DNA from 3 places in the Anaerospora sp. genome. Region 1 is predicted to be linked to each of the others. Evidence: riboswitches for the same ligand, from Rfam matches in the RefSeq annotation. Region 1 holds a riboswitch; each other region holds the start of a gene.
The links. A riboswitch is a leader RNA that binds a small molecule or an ion and turns the genes downstream of it on or off. The one in region 1 is predicted to bind glycine.
Positions count from the first base shown of each region.

Region 2: another riboswitch for glycine. It lies ahead of RTR76_RS16780 (ABC transporter substrate-binding protein); the one in region 1 lies ahead of gcvT (glycine cleavage system aminomethyltransferase GcvT).
Region 3: another riboswitch for glycine. It lies ahead of RTR76_RS14720 (aminotransferase class I/II-fold pyridoxal phosphate-dependent enzyme); the one in region 1 lies ahead of gcvT (glycine cleavage system aminomethyltransferase GcvT).

Region 1 is NZ_DALZUO010000003.1:157,778-161,056, forward strand. Features, by position in the region: gene RTR76_RS04340 (hypothetical protein) at 1-779, shown strand, start outside; glycine riboswitch at 990-1,079, shown strand; gene gcvT (glycine cleavage system aminomethyltransferase GcvT) at 1,231-2,346, shown strand; gene gcvH (glycine cleavage system protein GcvH) at 2,381-2,767, shown strand; gene gcvPA (aminomethyl-transferring glycine dehydrogenase subunit GcvPA) at 2,768-3,279, shown strand, end outside.
Region 2 is NZ_DALZUO010000025.1:30,805-34,083, forward strand. Features, by position in the region: gene RTR76_RS16770 (hypothetical protein) at 1-49, opposite strand, end outside; gene RTR76_RS16775 (trimeric intracellular cation channel family protein) at 197-829, shown strand; glycine riboswitch at 984-1,086, shown strand; gene RTR76_RS16780 (ABC transporter substrate-binding protein) at 1,248-2,414, shown strand; gene RTR76_RS16785 (oleate hydratase) at 2,505-3,279, opposite strand, start outside.
Region 3 is NZ_DALZUO010000019.1:68,851-72,129, forward strand. Features, by position in the region: gene RTR76_RS14720 (aminotransferase class I/II-fold pyridoxal phosphate-dependent enzyme) at 137-1,396, opposite strand; glycine riboswitch at 1,512-1,613, opposite strand; glycine riboswitch at 1,619-1,697, opposite strand; gene RTR76_RS14725 (iron-containing alcohol dehydrogenase) at 1,895-3,094, opposite strand.

The DNA.
Region 1 (3,279 bases):
TGCCTGTGATAATTGCCCAAATTCCCTTTGTATCTCTCTTCCAGAAGAAACCCTGGGCAGGTAACTTGAAACCGCCGCTTGACGGGTTAGCAGTGATGATGACAAGCTCGTTTTTTGCGCTTCTTGTCTGGCTGGCTATGTTTATTCCCAGTTTTATGCAATTGCAGCTGGGCGGACATGCAATCACCAGTCAGCCATTGGGATCGTGGCCGGCGGTGCTCGCTTTTTGTCAGGGCTTTATTTTCTGGTTTTTAATCCCTGCAGAGGGTGGTGAAGGCTATCCCTATAAATACTTCACTGATAAACAACCCTGGCTGGGGCTGGTCGGTTTGGTCATTGCCTTTATTGGCGGAGGTTTAATTACACCGCAGATATATCTTGCAGCTATTGCGGCTTTTTCTATTAATCCAGGCGTCAACCCTTATGTAACGGCTGCTTCCCTGGAACTTTCACTTATTGTGACAATGCTATGCTGGCATCATTTGTTTGACGATTATCCAGGTGCAGACAAGGAACCGAACCTGGTCAAGCGGGTTCTTACGCGGGTGGCAATCTGGCTGGCAGGTGGAACGGTATTTGGTCTGCTTTGGCTTAATATCTATAAAATACTGCCTTTTGCCGGTAATGACATGGGCATGGGATTTCCTGTTATGGGAATTTTAGCCGGTCAATTTGCCCTTCTCATGGTCTTCTTGTATTTTAATACGTTCTTTGATAAATGGCCTCTCGTTTATACGAAAGCGGTGTCGCCAAAGGTACCGCATTCCATTAATAAATAGCAAAAAAAATAGACCTGCAGGCTGCTATTACAGTCTGCAGGTCTGTTTTTTTATAGTAGTCATATCTGGAACTTTTGCAATCAAAATGGGCATTTGCCTGGTGTGTTAGTCGTATATATAAATAATAGATTGTATTTTCTAATAATATGCCAGTATCTGGGAGGATTTTGGCTTCGATCTGACGAACGAATTGGTAATTTCATATCTTGAATGATGGTTAGGGGAGAGTCTGCCAATGGCAGCGCCGAAGGAGCAACAACCGCAAAAGAAACTCTCAGGCAAAAGGACCTTAACCTGACAAACTCTGGAGAGCACCGCAGCTGCGGTCACCGAAGGGGAAGCCGGTTTGGGCAATCTCTCAGGTAAAAGGACAGAGCAAGCGTTAAGCTTGTTCTGTCCTTTTTGTATTGTGCATTTTGGAACATACTACCCAAGTAAAAAGGAGGCTATTATGACGGAAAAAAAGACACCTCTTTATGATGTTCACCTGGCAAGTGGAGCCAAGGTCATTGAATTTGGCGGCTGGCTGATGCCGGTCCAATATTCGGGAATACTGGAAGAGCACCGAGCAGTGCGCACGGCAGCTGGTCTTTTTGATGTGTCCCATATGGGAGAGGTTGCGGTCAGTGGTCCTGAGGCAGATGCCTTTATCAATTGCCTGGTTACGAATGACATCAGTGCGCTGCACATTAATCAGGCCATGTATTCACCGATGTGTTATCCGGACGGTACCGTTGTAGATGATTTGTTGATCTACAGGCTTGGTGAGCAAGAGTATCTGCTGGTTATTAATGCAGGTAATATTGAGAAAGATTTAGCCTGGATTAAGCAGCAGGCTGATGGTTTTCAGCTAGAGCTTAAAAATCTGTCGGCTGTCATGGCTCAGCTGGCATTGCAAGGGCCTAAGGCGGTACAAATCCTGCAGACACTCGTGAGCTCCGATTTACAAACCTTAAAATATTACTGGTTCTGGCAGGGGATGAATATACATGGCATTAGCTGCCTGATTTCCCGCACCGGTTATACCGGAGAAGACGGTTTTGAATTGTATTGTCCGGCTGAAGCAGCTCCAGCTCTATGGCAATTTCTGCTGCAGGCCGGGGCAGAATACGGACTCATTCCTGTGGGGCTGGGAGCCAGAGATACACTGCGCTTTGAAGCGGCATTGCCGTTGTATGGTCATGAACTGTCAGACCAAATTACGCCCTTAGAAGCAGGACTGGATATGTTCGTTAAGCTGACAAAGGCGGGCTTTACCGGTTTAGAAGCGCTGGCTGCTCAGAAGCAGAAAGGAATTACCAGGAAAATAGTTGGACTGGAAATGACCGGCCGCGGTATTGCCAGGGCTGGCTACACTTGTGTTGCTGACGGTAAAACAATTGGTACGGTGACAAGTGGCTCTTTTGCCCCGACAATAGGCAAAAATTTGGCACTTGCCCTGCTGGATATTAATTATATTCAGCCCGGTACTGCAATTGGAGTGGAGATAAGAGGAGGCGTAGTTGACGCAGTTGTGGTCAAAAAGCCGTTTTATCGCCGCCCGTCGCCAACTGAAGCTGCAAAGTAACGAAAATGCGACTTAGAATAAGGGGGATATAAAAATGGAATTTCCAAAAGAACTAAAGTACACCAAGGATCACGAATGGGTACGGCTGGAAGGCAAGCGGGCAGTAGTGGGAATTACCGCATTTGCCCAGAGCGAGTTAGGTGATATTGTGTTTATTGAAGTGCCTCCTGTAGGCAAAAAAATCAGCATTCACAGCAACATGTCAGTGGTCGAATCTGTTAAAGCCGTTTCAGATATTTATGCGCCGTTGACCGGAACAGTAGTGGAAATTAACGAACAGCTGGCTGATCAACCGGAGCTTGTTAACCAGGACCCGTATGGAGAAGGCTGGATTGCCGTACTGGAATGGGAGAATAACGATGAAATAGCTCAGCTAATTGATGTGGAGCAGTATCAGGCATTAGCGCTGGGGGGGAAATAAATGGCCGGTCATCATTACCTGCCGAATACCCCTGCCGACCGTCAGGCTATGCTTAACACAATCGGCGTTCAGTCAGTGGAAGCGCTTTTTGCCGATATCCCTGCCGATATACGCCTTAAACAGCCGCTAGAGCTGCCTTCTGCTGTCAGCGAGCTGGAAATCCTGCGGATGATGCAGCAGCGGGCCGGGCGCAACAGCAATGTTGATGATTATCCTTGTTTTCTGGGAGCCGGGGCGTATGATCATTTCATTCCGTCAGTAGTCTCTCACCTGGCAGGGCGGGCCGAGTTTTATACGGCATACACCCAGTATCAGCCGGAAATCAGCCAGGGTGGGCTGCAGGCGCTTTGGGAATACCAAAGCTTTATCTGTGAGCTGACTGGCCTGGAGGTTTCCAATGCTTCTTTGTATGATGGGGCTACTGCTACAGCGGAAGCCATGAATTTGGCCTGCGGAGTAACGGGCCGGAAAAAAGTGCTGATTAGCGGCGCTGTTCATCCTTTTTATCGTCA
Region 2 (3,279 bases), on a different contig from region 1:
CCATACAGATGAAAATAATGATCAGCCCCATGCAGAGCTTTGGTCTCATTTTAGTTAAAACCTCCCCCAAATACATCTGGAGTATTCTATTACTCTACCTGAAGAGAGGTTACTTTAGTCCCTTCTAAATTTACGCGGCATATGATAAAATGGACCGATAGAGTCACTGGTGACCATAGTAAAGGGAGAGTATGAAATGACAACCTGGAACATAGTAGAATTTACTGGCGTAATTGCCTTCGCAGTATCGGGAGCGCTGACCGGGATACAAAAGCGGCTGGATATTTTCGGCGTATTGGTATTGGCTGTGACGACAGCTGTAGGCGGCGGGATATTGCGTGATGTGATTATCGGCAATACGCCGCCGCTTACCTTTCGTGACCCAACTTTCTTTATGATCAGTGCAGTTGCAACAGTTGGCGTGTGTTTTAGCTATCGTTGGTTAGAAAAATACAAAAATATGATTCAGGTATTTGATGCAATCGGCTTGGGGGCCTTTACTGCCACCAGTGCTAATTTAGCGATACAGCATAATTTCAATACCTTGTTTATTGTAACAACGGTTGCTGTTATTACAGGTATTGGCGGAAGTATTATGCGCGATGTGTTTGTTAAGGAAATTCCATATGTTTTTCGTCAGGAAGTATATGCGATAGCAACAATTGTCGGTGCAATAAGCTTTTATTATTCACAGTTTTATCTTACCGGGACTGCACAAATGTATCTCTGTTTTTGTATAACGACAGGCCTGCGGCTCTGCTGCATGAAGTACCAATGGAATTTTCCGGTTATTGGAATTAACTCAAATAACCAGGCTGCTAAAGAGTAATAGACTGATACGATGTTGAAATTACTTGACAAAAGCTGATTTTACTATTATTATAGACAAAAGTGATGAAAACTTAATATTTGTGTCCATATGAAGTACACGGAAACTCGTATAACTTACAGTTGATGTAATGTTTTTTGCGACAACCGTAAACGGATGGAACTCTGGAGAGCCCCTGTTTAGCAGGGCGCCGAAGGTGCAAGTCGGTAGGTATACTTACCGATGAAACTCTCAGGCAAAAGGACAGAGCACGTTTGTTTCACTGCATTTTTTTGCAGGGATACTTATTTGTTGTTCTTCAGAGTCAAATCTTATGATTTGACTCTTTTTATTTTTTGCATGCAGAGAATGGTCTTCCTTCGGTGAAGTCTTCGGAAAACGGCTCAAAGAGAATCTACAGAAAAAGGGAGAGTTTGTAATGAGTAAAAGGAACTTCAGACTGAGTGCGTTAATTGTGGCGGTGCTGCTGCTGACCGGTATTGCGTCCGGATGTGGCGGATTGGCTTCAAATGATATTAAAATTGGTCTTTTAAACGAAATGACCGGCGCTAATGCCACGATGGGGACCTCGGCAGCAAATGGCGCAAAAATGGCAATCAAAGAAGCAAATGCTAAAGGTGGGGTTCTGGGCAAACAAATCCAGGCAGTGATTGGTGACAATAAAAGTGAGCCCTCTGAGTCGGCTAATGCGATGACAAAGCTTACCGCCCAGGACCGAGTTGCTGCAGTAACTGGTGTTTTCGCTAGTTCCAATGCTATTGCTGCTTCCAGCGTAGCCGAAGGCAGTAAAGTCCCTTTTCTGGCCGTGGGTGCAACTAATCCAAAAGTAACGGTGGATGACAAAACAGGCAAAGTGAAAGAGTATACTTTTCGTGTATGCTTTATTGATCCATTTCAGGGAACAGTGGGGGCTAATTTTGTTCTCAATACATTAAACCTCAAAAAAGCTGCTATTTTGGTTGATAATAGCAGTGATTACAGCAAAGGACTGCTTGCTTTCTTTAAAGAAGCTTTTGTTAAAGGGGGCGGGTCAATCGTCACTGAAGAAGCTTACTTACAAAAAGATCAGGATTTTAAAGCGATTTTAACAAAAGTAAAAGCTGCCAATCCGGATGTGCTTTATGTTCCCGGGTACTATGAGGAAGTAGGCAAGATTGTCAAGCAAACTCGCGAGCTTGGGATTACCGTGCCGGTAGTTGGTGGTGATGGCTGGGATTCTCCTAAGCTGGCGGAAGTTGCCGGTGCTGCCGCTTTAAACAATACCTATTTCACCAATCATTATTCTGTTGATGATACCAGTCCGGTTTCGCAGGCATTCGTCGAGGCCTACAAGAAAGAATACGGACAGGCGCCGGATGCGATGGCTGTTCTGGGGTATGATGCTGCGAATGTGCTGATTGATGCTATTAAACGAGCTAATAGTGCAGAACCAGGTAAAATCCGGGAAGCATTGGCTCAGACTAAAGACTATCCTGCCATTACAGGTGCAACTACTTTAAACACGACTCATGATGCAGTAAAGAGTGCTGTTATAATTGAGATGAAAGAAGGAAAACAAGTATTTAAGGCAACTGTAAAACCGTAGCAATAAATGATACCGGTCTAGATCGGATAACTAAAACACCCGGGAAAGAGCTTTAAGCTGTTTTCCGGGTGTTTTAGTTATCCAAGCTGTCTACCTAAAGGAGGTGATAAAAGAGTCAAACAGAACACGTGTATCGTACTGATACTGATGCATGGGAACAACTTCTTTGCTCAAGTTAAGAAGAGAATATACTGCAATTTGTGCAGAACGGACAGAGTACTCTACTGTGAATACCACATCATCCGGTATTTCTGCAAATTGTCCGAGAAAGGCGAGATTTGTTGACCCTGGTGGCACTACAAGGGGCCGGTCACCTTTTGCTCGAGGCATAAACTGGCTGGTAATGAAAGGCATCAGGCAAGGAAGGCAATTGGAGGTTTTAAGAATGAACGGAAGCTCGTCGGTAAAGCGAAGATGAGAGCATAGTTCAGTCAATATTTCTTCACCAGTACATTCGGACATCTTTTTCGGTACAAAGTTTCCTTGTTTGTCTGGAAAGAGACCATAGCCCCAGAAGACATTAATATTCTCCGGCTGATTAATGAAATGTGGTTGATAGGCCAAGACAATAGACATAAACCAATTAGAATCTCTAAAAGTTACAAGAGCTCCAGTTCCGGCAGTATTTCCCGAAAGCTTTTCCATTAAGTCAAAAAATATCGGATCCTTACAAGTAACAGTAAAGGACTCCCACAACGATTTTTCAATATGATCGACAAAAGGGGCGGGATTACCTAAATCAGGGTGTTTTTTTACAATTGATTCCCATAGTTTGAAGGAGGCACCCTTTGAACCTAAGCGGGGAGCGGTGGTCATTGAGCCAATCGTATAGCCTTCGGTCATTGAACCATTAGTGACAAAGACC
Region 3 (3,279 bases), on a different contig from region 1:
GCGTATCTATTTTTACACGAATGACTTATTTTACCACCAACAGCAGGGAATTATCAATTCCTCGTTATTACCGGAAGTTAGCACAATAAGAAGGACTGCCTCAAATATGAGACAGTCCTTCTTGTTCTCTCAAGGTTTATTGATTGCCTTGAACAGTAACCCGCTCGATCGCCTTTTTTATCTTTACTGCTAAGCCCGACATTTTGCTTGTTGGAACAGCACAAACTGAAATGCGTATCCCCTTGGCAAGCGGAACAAGGAAGACATTTGCTTTATTCAGTACCTGGCAGACTTCTTCCGGCTTTTGGCAGGGAATAGTGAGGAAAAACCCGGAACGGTACGGCAAGAACTCCAACCCTGCAGCTTTAGCCTCTGAACTGAATAAAGCGGCCCGTGACTTGATAATATTCAGCGCAGCTGCGCGCTCTTCATCACATTGTTTAATCAACTCTGGATTAGCATAAATAGTCGCCAATACTTTGGAAGCACCTCGATTGATACTCGACCAGCTAGCCCGGCAGGTAATTTGGTTCGTTTCAAAAAACTCATCCGCAATCTGAGCATTTGGTGACACGCCGATCATGGCACCAACCCGCTGACCATAAAGTGTAAAGCTTTTGGACATGCTGAAGCAAATAATAGGCAGAACATTTTCCGGCAAATCAGCTAACAGCGGAAAAAAGGAACGGCTGGCACTCTGGTCCTCCGTATAGTCCAAATAAGCCACATCAATTGCCAGAATAATAAAGCGGCCTGGCATTGCCAGCTTTTTAGCACTGTTAAGCACTGCCTTCCACTCATCATTTGTCATTGAATAACCGGTAGGATTATGGGAGGGCGTATTCAAAATAACAACCAGCCGCTCCTGCTTTGCAAGGAGAGCTGTCATTTTTTCTTCCAATTCTTCAAGATTGAACCGGTCACCGGCAAAAAGTGAAAACGTTTCAAACTTACGCAGCGCATCTTCAGCAATCGATTTGTATGGTCCCCAGCACCACTCACTGGAAAGAATCGCATCACCAACTGATGTATAATTCGCTACAATATTATGCAGCGCACCTGTACCTCCGGGCGTTGCTACTGCCTTTATATGAGCAGCAGGACGAAACTCACGAAAAACATGCTGTACGGCAGCCTCCAGAAAATCAGGAGCGCCTTCTAAGGGTGAATAGGCCACTACCTCATTCATAGGAATACTGCGGTATACGGACTCAACTGTCGGAAGACAGTAAATTGTTTCCGTCTCATCAAGAAATGTACCTGGTGCCCCATTAACAACTACTTCTCTGCCGTAGGCCTCTTTGGCCTGTGTAGCTTTTGAAACAACTGTGAAAATCTTATCAGGGGTATATTTACCCCAGGTATGCGGCGCTGCAATTGGCATTTGTTTACTCATATTTTCTCCCTCTCTCTGGAACCATTCATAAATAAAAAGAGTCAAATCAATTGATTTGACTCTGGAAAGACGAGCGGACGCTAAAATACGGCAGCACAATGAAATACTGCAGCGTACAAAGTTCTCTGTCCTTTTGCCTGAGAGATTTATCAGCAGAATCTGCTGGGTTTCCCCTTCGGCGCTCTCCCTGTAAGAGAGTCTCTCCAGAGTTCCGTCCCTTTGCGGTTTTACTCAGTAATGGAGTGCCTGAAAGTTTCACTTCTTCGGCGGGCTTGTTCAGCCGCTCTCCCGCAACATTCATCCGGATATATACATTTGTCGTTTGTGAGAATACTCTTTGCCATTATTATAAAATACTGTCTGAAAAAATACAAGTAAAAATCCACTTATCTCCTCATCCCCCGCTGTCACGGGGACGGTTCCACTGACACAGATTTTGGCACGAAAATGCGCTCTGCCGGAGAAAATATCCCCGGCAGAGCGCATTATTTTTTCAAACTACAGCGAGTTTTTGTATATTTGCCATACTGTTTCCTTGGTTGCCGCTACCGGCGCCATACTAAGCAGCAATTCCAGACTTGGCGTCTCAAAGGCCAATTGAGTCAACTTATCCAAATCCTGTTCTGTAAAACCTTCTGTCGCCAGGCTGCCACTAATGCCAACTTCTTGCAGCCACTTTTTGAGACCGTCATAAGCTTTGGCGGCTTCATCAGGTGCTCCGGTCAAGCCAGGAACAATGGGAGCAAGAATATCCGCAAGGATTTCCGCTTTGGCAGGATAAATCTGCTGTACTACTGCAGGCAGCAAAATACCTAACCCTAAACCATGCGTTAATTCCGGCTTAACTCCGCTCAGCGGGTGTTCGAGGGCATGCGTAAAATGAAGCAGGCCATTATCGAAGGAAATACCGGCTAACAGCGATGCATAGAGCAGGAAGTAGCGAGCTTTTAAATCCTTGGGATCACGTTTTGCGTCCTCCAGATATGTATGGACTAACTGGATTGTTTCCCGTGCCAGGCTGATAGCAAAGGGATTGGCACCAATAGTGGTAGCCGCTTCTATTACATGATTAACCGCATCAACCGATACATACACCGTTTGATCGGGAGGCAGCATTGTCATTAAGGCTGGATCATCAATCGCATACAACGGATAAATGCAGTCATAGGCAATTGCCGGCTTATATTCTTTTTCCGGTATGGTCACAACCGCAAAGCGATCTGCCTCAGTACCGGTACCATGCGTTAAATTAATAGCAACAATGGGAACAGCCTCTTCAGGGCTAAACGTAAATTGATATAAATCTCTCGCTGTTTTATCAGGGTAAGCAAGTAGAACGGCAACACTTTTCCCTGCATCAATCGGACTGCCGCCGCCAATAGCAATAACAGCCTGAGCTCCAAAAGCAAGAGCCTCTTTTGTTGCTTCGTCTACTTGATCTACAGTTGGATTAGGCGTAATTTTACTATACAAAATATACTCAATGCCTGTTTCCTCTAATGCTTTTTTGACGACATCCCAGGCACCTGTCTTAATGTGCGATCCCTTACCGGTAATAATGACGGCCTTGCTGATTTTTTTTGCTGCCAGAGCTATTACAATATCCTTAGCCTTTTGAATTGCCCCAACACCTAAATAAACCGTTGTTCTCGATCGGATCTCCATTACTTTGTGAATATCAATTTGATTTTCCCACATGAGTAATCCCACCCTTTCAACACGTCATTGAACATCTACTAATAATTTCCATGTACTTCAAATTCAGTATACGAAACGGTATCACAAAAAGCAAACATTATTTGTGAAAAAAATAACTTGATTAAGTAGTTTTACCTGCTGTATCGCTATTTTTCTCACGAAGTTAAACATTAGCGTTATTTCTT